Regions from separate parts of the Mycobacterium marseillense genome, predicted to be linked through region 1. Evidence: riboswitches for the same ligand, from Rfam matches in the RefSeq annotation. Region 1 holds a riboswitch; the other holds the start of a gene.

Evidence for each region. A riboswitch is a leader RNA that binds a small molecule or an ion and turns the genes downstream of it on or off. The one in region 1 is predicted to bind cobalamin.
Region 2: another riboswitch for cobalamin. It lies ahead of G6N26_RS09135 ((2Fe-2S)-binding protein); the one in region 1 lies ahead of G6N26_RS23930 (PPE family protein).

What each region holds. Positions count from the first base shown of each region.
Region 1 is NZ_AP022584.1:5,108,449-5,114,491, reverse strand. Features, by position in the region: gene G6N26_RS23945 (proline dehydrogenase family protein) at 1-578, opposite strand, end outside; gene pruA (L-glutamate gamma-semialdehyde dehydrogenase) at 578-2,209, opposite strand; gene G6N26_RS23935 (PucR family transcriptional regulator) at 2,293-3,921, shown strand; cobalamin riboswitch at 3,932-4,113, shown strand; gene G6N26_RS23930 (PPE family protein) at 4,273-5,949, shown strand.
Region 2 is NZ_AP022584.1:2,061,762-2,067,804, forward strand. Features, by position in the region: gene G6N26_RS09115 (Rv2732c family membrane protein) at 1-604, opposite strand, end outside; gene miaB (tRNA (N6-isopentenyl adenosine(37)-C2)-methylthiotransferase MiaB) at 601-2,130, opposite strand; gene recX (recombination regulator RecX) at 2,192-2,713, opposite strand; gene recA (recombinase RecA) at 2,679-3,731, opposite strand; cobalamin riboswitch at 3,903-4,035, shown strand; gene G6N26_RS09135 ((2Fe-2S)-binding protein) at 4,128-4,787, shown strand; gene G6N26_RS09140 (flavodoxin family protein) at 4,833-5,459, shown strand; gene G6N26_RS09145 (DUF3046 domain-containing protein) at 5,481-5,675, opposite strand; gene G6N26_RS09150 (hypothetical protein) at 5,721-5,984, opposite strand; gene G6N26_RS09155 (glycosyltransferase) at 6,023-6,043, opposite strand, start outside.

The sequences.
Region 1 (6,043 bases):
ACCCCCGACGCCGCGAATTCCGTGCAGTCGCCCAGCGTGCGCCGCAGATACGCCTGCAACGCCACGCCCAGCCAAGGGAACTCGGCCCGCAGGTCGCGCACGATGGACAGCGTCGATTCGGTGGTGGTGTGATTCTCCGCGTCCACCGTCACCCACACACCCGCGCGCCGGGCCGCGTCGCAGATCGACCACGCGTTCTCCCGCGCGATCTTGTGCCCGTCGCGGCCCAGCGTCTGTCCGAGCGCCGACAGCTTGACCGAGACCTCCAGCGGCCGCACCACGCCACCCCCGGCATCGAGCCGGCCCAGCCCGTCGATCAGATCCAGGTAGGCCTGCACCGCCGCGTCGGCGCTATCGATGTCGGTCACGTCCTCGCCGAGATGGTCGACGCTGACGAAGCGACCCGACGAACGAAGCGCCGCAACACTATTTAGCGCGGACTCGATCGTCTCCCCTGGGACGAAGCGGCGCACCACGCGCCGGGTCACCGGCAACCGCTGGGCGGCGTGGCGCACGACGTCACCGCGCCCCGCCGCCAGGATCACCGGGCGCACGGCACTCGCGAACAGTCCGGCCATCACTCGGCGTCCATGTGCGGGTAGGTGTGCCGGATTGCCGGGACGAACGTCTCCTTGATGGTGCGAGCCGACGTCCAGCGCAACAGGTTCAGCATCGATCCCGCCTTGTCGTTGGTGCCCGAGCCGCGCGAACCCCCAAAAGGCTGGCGCCCGACGACCGCGCCGGTCGGCTTGTCGTTGACGTAGAAGTTCCCGGCGGCAAACCGCAACCGGTGCTGGGCGGCCAGTACGGCGTCCCGGTCGTCGGCGATGACCGCGCCGGTCAGCGCGTACCGGGAACCGCGGTCGACGACGTCGAGGATCCTCTCGTAATCGTCGTCGGGATAGACATGCACCGACAGCAGCGGACCGAAGTATTCGGTCGCGAACGACTCATCGGTCGGATCATCGGACAGCAGCACGGTGGGGCGCACGAAATAGCCTTCACGGTCGTCATATTCACCGCCGGCGGCGATGGTCACGTGTGGCGCGCCCTTCGCCCGCTCGATGGCGTCGACGTTCTTGATGAAGGCGCGCCGGTCGATCAGCGCGCCACCGAAGTTGGCAAGATCGGTGACGTCGCCGTAGCGCAGCGAGGCCGTCTCCCCCAAAAAGGTGTCACCCATGCGCCGCCACACCGACTGCGGGATGAAAGCTCGCGACGCCGCCGAGCACTTCTGCCCCTGGTAGTCGAAGGCGCCGCGAATCAGGGCCGTGCACAACACATCCGGCCGCGCGGAGGCGTGTGCGACCACGAAATCCTTGCCGCCGGTCTCGCCGACCAGGCGCGGGTAGCTGTGGTAGTGGCCGATATTCGTACCGACCTGATACCACAGCCGCTGGAAGGTGGCCGTCGACCCGGTGAAGTGAATGCCGGCGAGCCGCCGATCGGCCAGCGCCACATCGGAAACCGCGAAGCCGTCGCCGGCCACCAGGTTGATCACCCCGGGTGGCAGGCCCGCGGCCTCGAGCAGCTGCATGGTCAAGTAGGCCGACAACGTCTGGGTGATCGAGGGTTTCCAGACCACCGTGTTGCCCATCAGCGCCGGCGCGGTCGGCAGATTGCCGGCGATGGAGGTGAAGTTGAACGGCGTGATCGCGTACACGAATCCGTCGAGCGGGCGGTACTCGCTGCGGTTCCACTCGCCCGGTCCGCTGATCGGTTGCTGCGCCAGGATCTGTTGCGCGAACGCCACATTGAAGCGCCAGAAGTCGATCTGCTCGCACGGGGAGTCGATCTCGGCCTGATAGGCGGACTTGGATTGACCGAGCATCGTGGCGGCGGCGATTTTCTCCCGCCACGGCCCGGCCAGTAGGTCGGCGGCGCGCAGGAACACCGCCGCCCGCTCGTCGAACGGCATTGCCGCCCAGCCGCTTTTCGCGGCCATCGCGGCGTCGATGGCCGCCGTCGCGTCCGCGTGCACGGCGTTGGTCAGCGTGCCCAGCTTGGCGGCGCGCCGGTGCGGCTGGACGACGTCGATGCGCTCGCCCTCGCCCATCCGGTGGTCGCCGCCGATGACGTGCGGGAGGTCGATCGGGTGATCGGCCAGCGCGGCCAGTTCGGCGCGCAGCCGGGTGCGTTCCGGGGAGTGCGGTGCGTAGTCGTGGACCGGCTCGTTGGCCGGCATCGGAACCTGGGTGATGGCGTCCATAACGCCAGAGTCCTCGCGGCGACCCTGGGGGAAGTTAGCCAATCGGACAAGACATCGCTGGAGTCATAGTAAAATCGGACAACATGGCCGGTGTGGGGCTGGGTCAGCTGTTACTCGCGCTGGACGCGACCCTCGTCAGCCTGGCCGACGCGCCGCGGGGGCTGGACCTCCCGGTGGGCTCGGCCGCGCTGATCGACTCCGACGACGTGCGCCTGGGACTGGCGGCCGCGGCGGGCTCCGCGGACGTCTTCTTCCTGCTGGGCGTCGCCGACGACGAGGCGATCCGATGGATGGGTAGGCAGGCGCGCGAGCGCGTGCCGGTGGCCATCTTCGTCAAAGGGCCCTCCGCCGCACTGGTGGACACGGCCGTCGCGGCGGGCTCGGCCGTGGTGGCCGTCGATCCGCGCGCCCGGTGGGAACGCCTCTACCAGTTGGTCAATCACGTCCTCGCACACCACCGCGACCGCACCGATGCGATGGACGACTCGGGCACCGACTTGTTCGGCCTGGCACAGTCGCTCGCCGAGCGCATCCACGGCATGGTCAGCATCGAGGACGTGCAATCGCATGTCTTGGCCTATTCGGCCTCTAACGACGAAGCCGACGAGTTGCGCCGCCTGTCCATCCTGGGCAGGGCCGGCCCGCCCGAGCATCTCGAGTGGATCGGCCAATGGGGCATATTCGATGCGCTGCGTTCGGGCATCGAGGTGGTCCGTGTCGACGAGCGACCGGAGCTAGGGCTGCGTCCGCGGCTGGCCATCGGGATCCACCAACCCGCGACCGAGGCCCGACGTCCGCGCGAATTCGTCGGAACCATTTGGGTGCAGCAGGGCTCACAGCCGCTGGCCGACGACGCGGAGGAGATGTTGCGCGGCGCCGCAGTGCTGGCCGCCCGCATCATGTGGCGGCTATCGGCCCGGCCGTCCACCCATGCCCGGCGGGTCCAGCAACTGCTGGGCCTGGCGGACGAGCCCGCCGACACGACCGCCATCGCCCGCGAGCTCGGTCTGGCCATCGACACCAGCGCGGCCCTGATCGGGTGGGACATCGCCGACACTTCGGCCGGCCACGCCCGGCTCGCCGGCATTATTGCGCTGAGCGCCAGCGCTTTCCGGCGCGATGCCCAGGTGGCTTCGAACGGTTCACGAACGTATGTGCTGCTTCCCCAGGCTCAGCACCAGGCCCAGAACCGGTCGGTCGCCTCCTGGGCCCGCGGCACCATCGGCGCCATGCGCGCCGAGCTGGGGGTGCAGCTGCGGGCGGCCATCGCGGCGCCGGTCGCGGGCCTGGCCGGGGTCGCCGCGGCCCGCGTCGAGGTGGACCGGGTGTTGGACAGCGCTGAGCGCCATCCCATTTCGTTCGGACAGGTGACGTCGCTGGCCGAGGCGCGCACCACCGTTCTGGTCGACGAAATCGTGACCCTGGTGGGCAGCGACGAGCGCCTGATCGATCCGCGGATCGTGCGGCTGGGTGAAGACGACCCGGTGCTGGCGGAAACGCTGCGGACCTACCTGGACACCTTCGGCGATATCGCCGCGGCCGCCCACGCGCTGCGGGTGCATCCCAACACGGTTCGCTACCGGGTGCGGCGAATCGAGAAGTTGCTGTCGACCTCGCTGGCCGACCCCGAGGTTCGGCTGCTGTTATCGCTGGGACTACGGGTCCTGGAACGGCGCCCGCGCGCCGACACCGGCCGCCTTCGGACAATTTGACGACAGTTGCTCGGAGGGGATGCAAGAATGTCACCTCGTAAGGTGATGACGACGCAGGAAGCCGGTGCGAATCCGGCGCGGTCCCGCCACTGTCATCGGGGAGCGAACCTCAACGGCCACGGCTGAAAAGCTGGAAGGCGAGGCGAGCAGCGATCCGAGAGCCAGGACACTCGCGTCATCGCGTACTGCGACCCGGGGCGGGTGTACCCCGAGAGAGCTGTCAACGTCCATGTTTCGTCCGGCATGGGCGGCCGCCAACGCCGCCGCCACCGCGGCGCCGTGCTGCCGCGCCCACCCTCGTCACACCGATGCACGCGGCCAGCGTTTCGCCGCGACCACCGGCGGCCAGCGATGACCGCCCCGATCTGGATGGCCTCCCCTCCGGAGGTGCATTCAACGCTGCTCAGCAGTGGGCCGGGCCCCGGCCCACTGCTGGCGTCCGCCGCGACGTGGAGCTCGCTGAGCGTGGAATATGCCGAAACGGCCGACGAGCTGGCCGCGCTGCTGGGCGCCGCGCAAGCCGGCAGCTGGGACGGCCCGACGGCCGCGGCGTACGTGGCCGCGCACGCCCCCTATCTGGCGTGGCTGGCGCAGGCCAGCGCCGACAGCGCGACCATGGCCGCCCAGCAGGACATCGCCGCCACCGCCTACACCGTCGCGCTCGCCGCCATGCCGACGATGCCCGAGTTGGCCGCCAACCACGCCACCCACGCCGTTTTGACGGCGACGAATTTCTTTGGCATCAACACCATTCCGATCGCGGTGAACGAAGCGGACTACGCTCGGATGTGGGTTCAGGCGGCCACCGTGATGAGCACCTACGAGGGCGTCGCGACCGCGACGGTGGCCACCGCGCCGCCGGCCGAGCCGGCTCCCGAGGTGATGAAGGCAACCACGCTGGCGGCCACGGCGGAGCAGTCGTCGTCGTATCCCCCGGACACGCAGGACCAGTGGATGGACTGGTTGGAGAAGACCGGGTTTGTCGACTTCTACAACCGCTACATCCAGCCGTTGATCGACCAGCTGATGAACAACCCGTTCTTCCAGTCCCTGTTTTCCGGCTTCGACCCGTGGCTGCCATCGCTCGGTAACCCGTTGAGCTTCCTGAACCCGTTCAACATCGCGTTCGCCCTCGGCTATCCGATGGATTTCGGTTCGTACTTCGGCTATTTGGCGCAAATGTTCAGCTTCGTCGCTGCGGACCTCGCGGCGGCCTTCGCTTCGGGTAACCCCGCGACGATCGCGTGGACCATCCTGTTCACCACCATCGAAGTGATCGGCACGGTCATCACCGACACCATCGCGCTGATCAAGACGCTGCTCGAGCAGATGATCGTGCTGATCCCGCTCATCGTGCCGCTGCTGACCGTCGCCGTGGTTCCGTTGGTCGTCCCCACCCTGGTGGGAGGCTTGGCGGGCCTGACGGGTCTGGCCGGACTGCACGCCATCCCGATCGTGCCGTTGATCCCGGCACCGGCACTCGTCCCCGTGGCACTCGCGCCCACCCCGCCCCCTACGCCGGCCCCGGCGCCGGCTCCCGCGCCGGCGCCGGCCTCCGCACCCGCCGCGGCACCCGCGCCGCCGGCGCCCGGCGCCCCGCCGCCCACCCCGGCGGGACCGCCGGTCGCCGCGATGCAGGGCCTGGGCTACATGGTCGGTGGCCTGGCCGCCGATGCGCGCAGAGCCGCGAGCACCAGCGCCCGCGCGCGACGGGCGGCGGCACAGGACATCGCCGAGGCCGAAGCGGTGGCACTGCCGGAGGAAGACGCGACGAAGAAGCGCCGGCAACGGGCCAAGGCCACCCAACTCGGCCGCGGCTACGAATACATGGATCTCGAGCCCGAGCCGGCGACGACGGCGTCGGAGCGGCCCGCGCCGCCGATGGGCTTCGCCGGAACCATCCCCACGAAGACCGCCACCGCGCCGGCCGGATTGAGTGCGCTCGTCGTCGACGAATTCGACGATGGCCCCCGCACGCCGATGATGCCGAGGACCTGGGATGCCGACCCGACGGGGTCGACATCGTAAGGCGCATAAGCAGTTTGGCCCGCCGCGGCTTCGCGGTCCTCGGGCCGCGCACGACCGTCATACGCGAAAGAGCCGACGCGGTAACCTAGCCCGC
Region 2 (6,043 bases), 2.4 Mb from region 1:
GGCCGCCGTCGGATCCCGCGCCGCTACCGGGATCGTCGCGCGGGCGGTCCAGATCGTCGAGCAGCGAGGCCGACTGCTGCTGGGCGGCGGCGCGGCGGCGCTGCTCCTCGGCGGCGAGCTGCACGATGGTCCGCTGCCACACCACGCGCGCCCAGTGGTAGATGAGCAGGAGCACGGTGACCCAGGCGATGATCAGACCCCACCCCGGGCCGGGGTGCCCCGCGGCCACCGTCTGACGCGACCAGATCGCCAGCATGCCCGCCGCGCCGGCGATCGCCGAGCCCGCCAGCGCAACCCAGGCCAGCGCCCAGCGCCGGGTCACCAACGCCAGCATTGAGAAGCCGACGCCGAACACCAGCGCCAGCCAGGCGAACACCCGCGAGGGCAGCGCGACCGCGGCCGCGCCGGCGCCGTGGCTGCCGAACAGCACGTCCCAGCCGCGCACATCACCGGTGTGCGGCAGGATGAACGACCCCAACAGCACGAACACCAGGATCGACACGAAGAAACCCCGTGGACCCGGGTCGAACCCGCGTGCCACCCGCCGTTCGGCGGCCTCGATCTCGGTCCGCAGCGCGCCGAGGTGTGTGTCTTCTTTTTTCATCGTGCACATCCCAGGGGTTGGGCCGGACCGGCGGGCGGCCCGACGGCGGGCATGCCCAGGCCGGTGCCGCGCGGGCGCCGCCCGGCGGCGTGCGCGTCACCCGCCCGGGTACGGCGATGGGTCAGGAGGCCCGCGTCGGCGATGAGGTGGTGGGGCGCGGCCCCGGTGATCACCGTGGTGATGATGTCGCCGGGGCGCGGACGGGTGTCGGCGGATTCTTGGGCCGCTTCCCCGACGGCAAAGTGAACCAGCCGGCCGTCGCGGGCCCGCCCGCTCATCCGCGCGGTGGCGGTGTCCTTGCGCCCTTCACCGGTGGCGACGAGCAATTCGACGGTCTGCCCGACCAGGGCCTGGTTGCCCTGCAGCGAGATCTCCTCCTGCAGCGCGACGAGCCGCTCATAACGTTCCTGCACAACGGCTTTCGGTATCTGGCCGTCGAGGTCGGCGGCGGGGGTCCCGGGTCGCTTGGAATACTGGAACGTGAAGGCCGCCGAGAACCGGGCCCGGCGCACGACGTCCAGCGTGGCGGCGAAGTCCTCCTCGGTCTCACCGGGGAATCCGACGATCAGATCGGTGGTGATGGCGGCGTGCGGCATCGCGGCCCGGACACGGTCAATGATGCCGAGGTAGCGCTCGGCGCGGTACGAGCGCCGCATCGCGCGCAGCACCCGGTCGGATCCGGATTGCAGCGGCATGTGCAGGGCGGGACACACATTCGGCGTCTGGGCCATGGCCTCGATGACGTCGTCGGTGAATTCGGCCGGGTGCGGCGAGGTGAACCGCACCCGCTCCAGCCCGTCGATGTCGCCGCAGGCGCGCAGCAGGCGGGCGAACGCGCCGCGGTCCCGGGGCAGCGCGGGGTCGGCGAAGGACACCCCGTAGGCGTTGACGTTCTGGCCCAGCAGCGTGACCTCGAGCACACCGTCGTCCACCAGCGAGGCGACCTCGGCCAGGATGTCGTCGGGGCTGCGGTCGACCTCTTTGCCGCGCAGCGACGGCACGATGCAGAACGTGCAGCTGTTGTTGCACCCGACTGAGATGGAAACCCAAGCGGCGTAAGCGGATTCGCGCGCACTGGGCAGCGACGACGGAAACTCCTGCAGCGCCTCGGCGATCTCGACCTGGGCGACCTTGTTGTGCCGGGCGCGCTCGAGCAGCGTGGGCAGCGACCCGATGTTGTGGGTGCCGAAGATGACGTCGACCCACGGCGCCTTGCGCAGCAACGCGTCCCGGTCCTTTTGGGCCAGGCAGCCCCCGACCGCGATCTGCATCTCGGGATCTTCGCGCTTGCGCGGGGCCAGGTGGCTGAGGTTGCCGTACAGCTTGTTGTCGGCGTTCTCGCGCACGGCGCAGGTGTTGAACACCACCACGTCGGCGTCGGCGTCCTCGGCCGCCCGCTGGTATCCGGCCGCTTCCAGCAGGCCCGCCAGCCGCTCGGAATCGTGGACGTTCATCTGGCAGCCGTAGGTGCGGACCTGGTAGGTGCGCGCCGGTGCGGCGTCGCGCGCCACGGCCCCTCGCACCATCGAAGTCACGGGGCCATGGTACGGCGGGCGGCCGGTGCGGGAGAAACCGCACGTCACCGCCCTAGACCCGGCGGCGCTCCCGCTCGGCCGCCAGCTCGGCGAACACCACCTCACACGCCAGGTTCTGGCTGTAGCCGCGGCGCGCCAGCATCCCCACCAGCCGGCGCGTGACCCGAGTGTCATCGTCGTTCAGCGCCTCGCGGCGCAGCTTGGCCCGGACCAGCTCCTCGGCCCGGTCCCGCTCGGCATCGGTGTCGATGCCGGCCAGCGCGGTGGTGATCACCTCGTTGTCGACGCCCTTGGTGCGCAACTCGGCGGCCAAGGCGCGCTTGCTCTTTCCGGCGTGCACGTGACGGGACCGCACCCACTGCTGGGCGAAGTCGGTGTCGTCGACCAGACCGACGGAGGCCAACCGGTCGAGGACCCGCTCACTGACGTCGTCGGGATAGCCGCGTTTGGCCAGCCGGCCGTGCAATTCGGCCCGGGTGCGCGCTCTCGCGGTGAGCAGGCGCAGGCACAGCGCCCGCGCCTGCTCTTCGCGGGAGGGCTCAGAAGTCGACGGGGGCGGGCAGGACGCTGTCATCGGACAGGTCATCGGTCACGACCGCGCCAATGCCGAGCTTTTCCTTGATCTTCTTCTCGATCTCGTTGGCGATTTCGTCGTTTTCCTTGAGGAAGGTGCGGGCGTTCTCCTTGCCCTGGCCGAGCTGCTCGCCCTCATAGGTGAACCAGGAACCGGACTTGCGGATGAAGCCCTGCTCCACACCCATGTCGATCAGCGAGCCTTCCCGGCTGACCCCTTGGCCGTAGAGGATGTCGAACTCGGCTTGCTTGAAGGGCGGCGCCACCTTGTTCTTGACGATCTTGACGCGGGTGCGGTTACCGACCGCGTTGGTGCCGTCCTTGAGCGTCTCGATCCGGCGCACGTCCATGCGCACCGACGCGTAGAACTTCAGCGCCTTTCCACCCGTGGTGGTTTCGGGGCTGCCGAACATCACCCCGATCTTCTCGCGCAGCTGGTTGATGAAGATCGCCGTGGTGCCCGAATTGTTCAGCGCGCCAGTCATTTTCCGCAGCGCCTGGCTCATCAGCCGGGCCTGCAGGCCGACGTGGCTGTCGCCCATCTCGCCTTCGAGTTCGGCGCGCGGCACCAGCGCGGCCACCGAGTCGATGACCAGGATGTCCAGGGCGCCGGAGCGGATCAGCATGTCGGCGATCTCGAGGGCCTGCTCCCCCGTGTCGGGCTGGCTGACCAGCAGGGAATCGGTGTCCACGCCGAGCTTCTTGGCGTACTCCGGATCCAGGGCGTGCTCGGCGTCGATGAAGGCCGCGACGCCGCCGGCGGCCTGGGCGTTGGCCACCGCGTGCAGCGCGACGGTGGTCTTACCCGAGGATTCCGGGCCGTAGATCTCCACGACCCGGCCGCGGGGCAGCCCGCCGATGCCCAGGGCCACGTCCAGTGCGATGGATCCGGTCGGGATGATCGAGATCGGCTGACGCGTCTCGTCGCCGAGACGCATCACCGAGCCTTTGCCGTAGCTCTTTTCGATCTGGGCCATCGCCAGTTCGAGAGCCTTCTCGCGATCGGGGGCTTGCGCCATGGTGCCTCTCCTATAGTCGGTGTTCGTCTGACCGGTATCGGTCGGTTGGCGGTGACACTAGAGAGGGCCACCGACAAGTTGACTGGCCGAACGCTCCCCACACTAGCCGAACAGATGTTCGATTCAAGTTCGACACGCCGTTCGCCGCCCTCGCGTGTGGCAACATCGGCTATCCGACAGGCGTCGACGGGCGCTCCCACCGGGAAGCCCGAGGAAACCGGTGTGAATCCGGTGCGGTCCCGCCACTGTGATCGGGCACATCCCGGCCCGAGAGCCAGACCCTCGCCGTTCGATGCGCCTCACCCACGACCGGAGACCACGACCGGAGACCACGACCGGAGACCACGACCGGATCCACGACCGGGGCGGATTTCCCCAAGAGGCGGACGCGACGCGATGGACATCTCCACCGAGCTGGCCGAAACAGCTTCCTACGGGGGCTTTTTCGCTCTGACCGTCGGGGGTGACGCGGCGGGATGGCATCCGGTCGCGCACTCCTACGCCGACGGCTGCGCCGACCTGATCGACGCCACCGCCCGGCGCTACCGCACGACCGACCTGCGGATCGCCGCCTCGCTGGTTCATCTCGGCCACGCCACGCGGCTGTGGTCGCCGGTGCTCGCGTGCGCGATCGGCCACGGTGTCCTGCCCGACCTCGACGACCTGCACCGCGCCGACGACGGCGCACAGCTGCGGCTGCCCAGGCCCGTCGGGGTGCCCGCCGATTCGCCGGGCGCGCTGTACCGCGTCGTGGTGAGCGAGCACATGCGTCCGCTCGCCGCCGGCCTGCGGCTCAAGCTGGCGCCCGCGCTGCTCGCGGGCAACATCGCCTCCGCGCTGGTGGGCGCCGCGCGGGCGTTGCTGACGGCGCGGCCCGATATTCGGCGCGCGATCGTCGAGACGACCCGGGACCTGCTGGACACCGGCGTGCTGGCCGGATCCGGGGTGATCACCGACCCGCGCCTGGGCTTCCGGCGCAACAGCTGTTGCCTGTTCTATCGCCTACCCGGGGGCTCGCTGTGCGGCGACTGCGTGCTGCACGGGACGCGGCGGTAGGGCCCGGCGCCGTTTGGTGCGGCTGCCCCGGGGTATTTGGCCACCATGTCCTCACCTGCAGCGCAATCTCTGCGCGCCCTCGCCCTGGTCTGCTCGTTGAAGAAGAGTCCGGCGCCGTCGAGCAGCGAGCTGATCGCCAACCAGCTGCTCGATCAGCTGCGCGGCGCGGGCGTCGAGGGCGAGACCGTGCGGTGCGTGGACCTGGCGCTGCTGCCGGGCGTCGAGGCCGACATGGGTCCGGGCGACGAGTGGCCGGCGCTGCTGACCAAGGTCAAGGCCGCGGACATCGTCATCGTGTCGACGCCGACCTGGGTCGGGCACATGTCCAGCGTCGCGCAGCGCGTCCTGGAGCGCCTCGACGCCGAATTGTCCGACACCGACGACGCGGGACGGCCGGCGATGGTGGGCAAGGTGGCCCTGGCCGCGGTCGTCGGCAACGAGGACGGCGCGCACAAGATCGTGGCCGACCTCTTTCAGGCGCTCAACGACATCGGGTTCTCGATCGCCGCGCAGGGCTGCACCTACTGGAACGGCGAGGCCATGCAGGGCACGGACTACACCGACCTCGACGACGTCCCGGATCCGGTCGCGTCGGCCACCGCCAACGCGGTCCGCAACGCCGTGCACCTGGCCACCGTGCTGCGCCAAAACCCTTACCCGGCCTACGAATAACACGCGAATAATGCGCGGGAATCACCACTGCTCGTGGGGCACGTCGAAGTCGACGCACAGCGCCCGCCAGACGTCGCGGGGCTCCATGCCCGCCTCGATGGCCTGGGCGGCCGTGCGTCCGTCGAAACCGGTCAGCACGTGATCGACCAAGACCGATGACCCGTAGGTGGTCCCGAAGCGCAGGACCACCCGCTCGTGAAACTCCGTTAGCCGCACGCCAGTGAACATACCCAGCGGGCATGGATCGGACACCCGGGCGCGCTACCGCCAGCTGGCCGGTAAATCGATGATGTGATTTGGGCAGTCCTCCTGGGCCGCCAGAGACATGACGTCGCGGGCGTGCTGCGCCGACATCGAGGCGCGCAACCGCATGAAGGCGTATTCGGCCGGCGCGAGTCCCTGTTCCGCGGCGGCCGGGTCGTCCATCAACTGGCACGCCTGCTGCTCCTCGGGGCTGTCGGCGCGCGCGACGCCGGCCCCGAAGACCCAGCCCGCCAGCAGGGTGCCGGCCGCGATCATCCTCATTGCGCGCCTCCCGCCGAAACGTAAGACGGTGCGGCGCATCATCCGGCCACCGCCAGCGC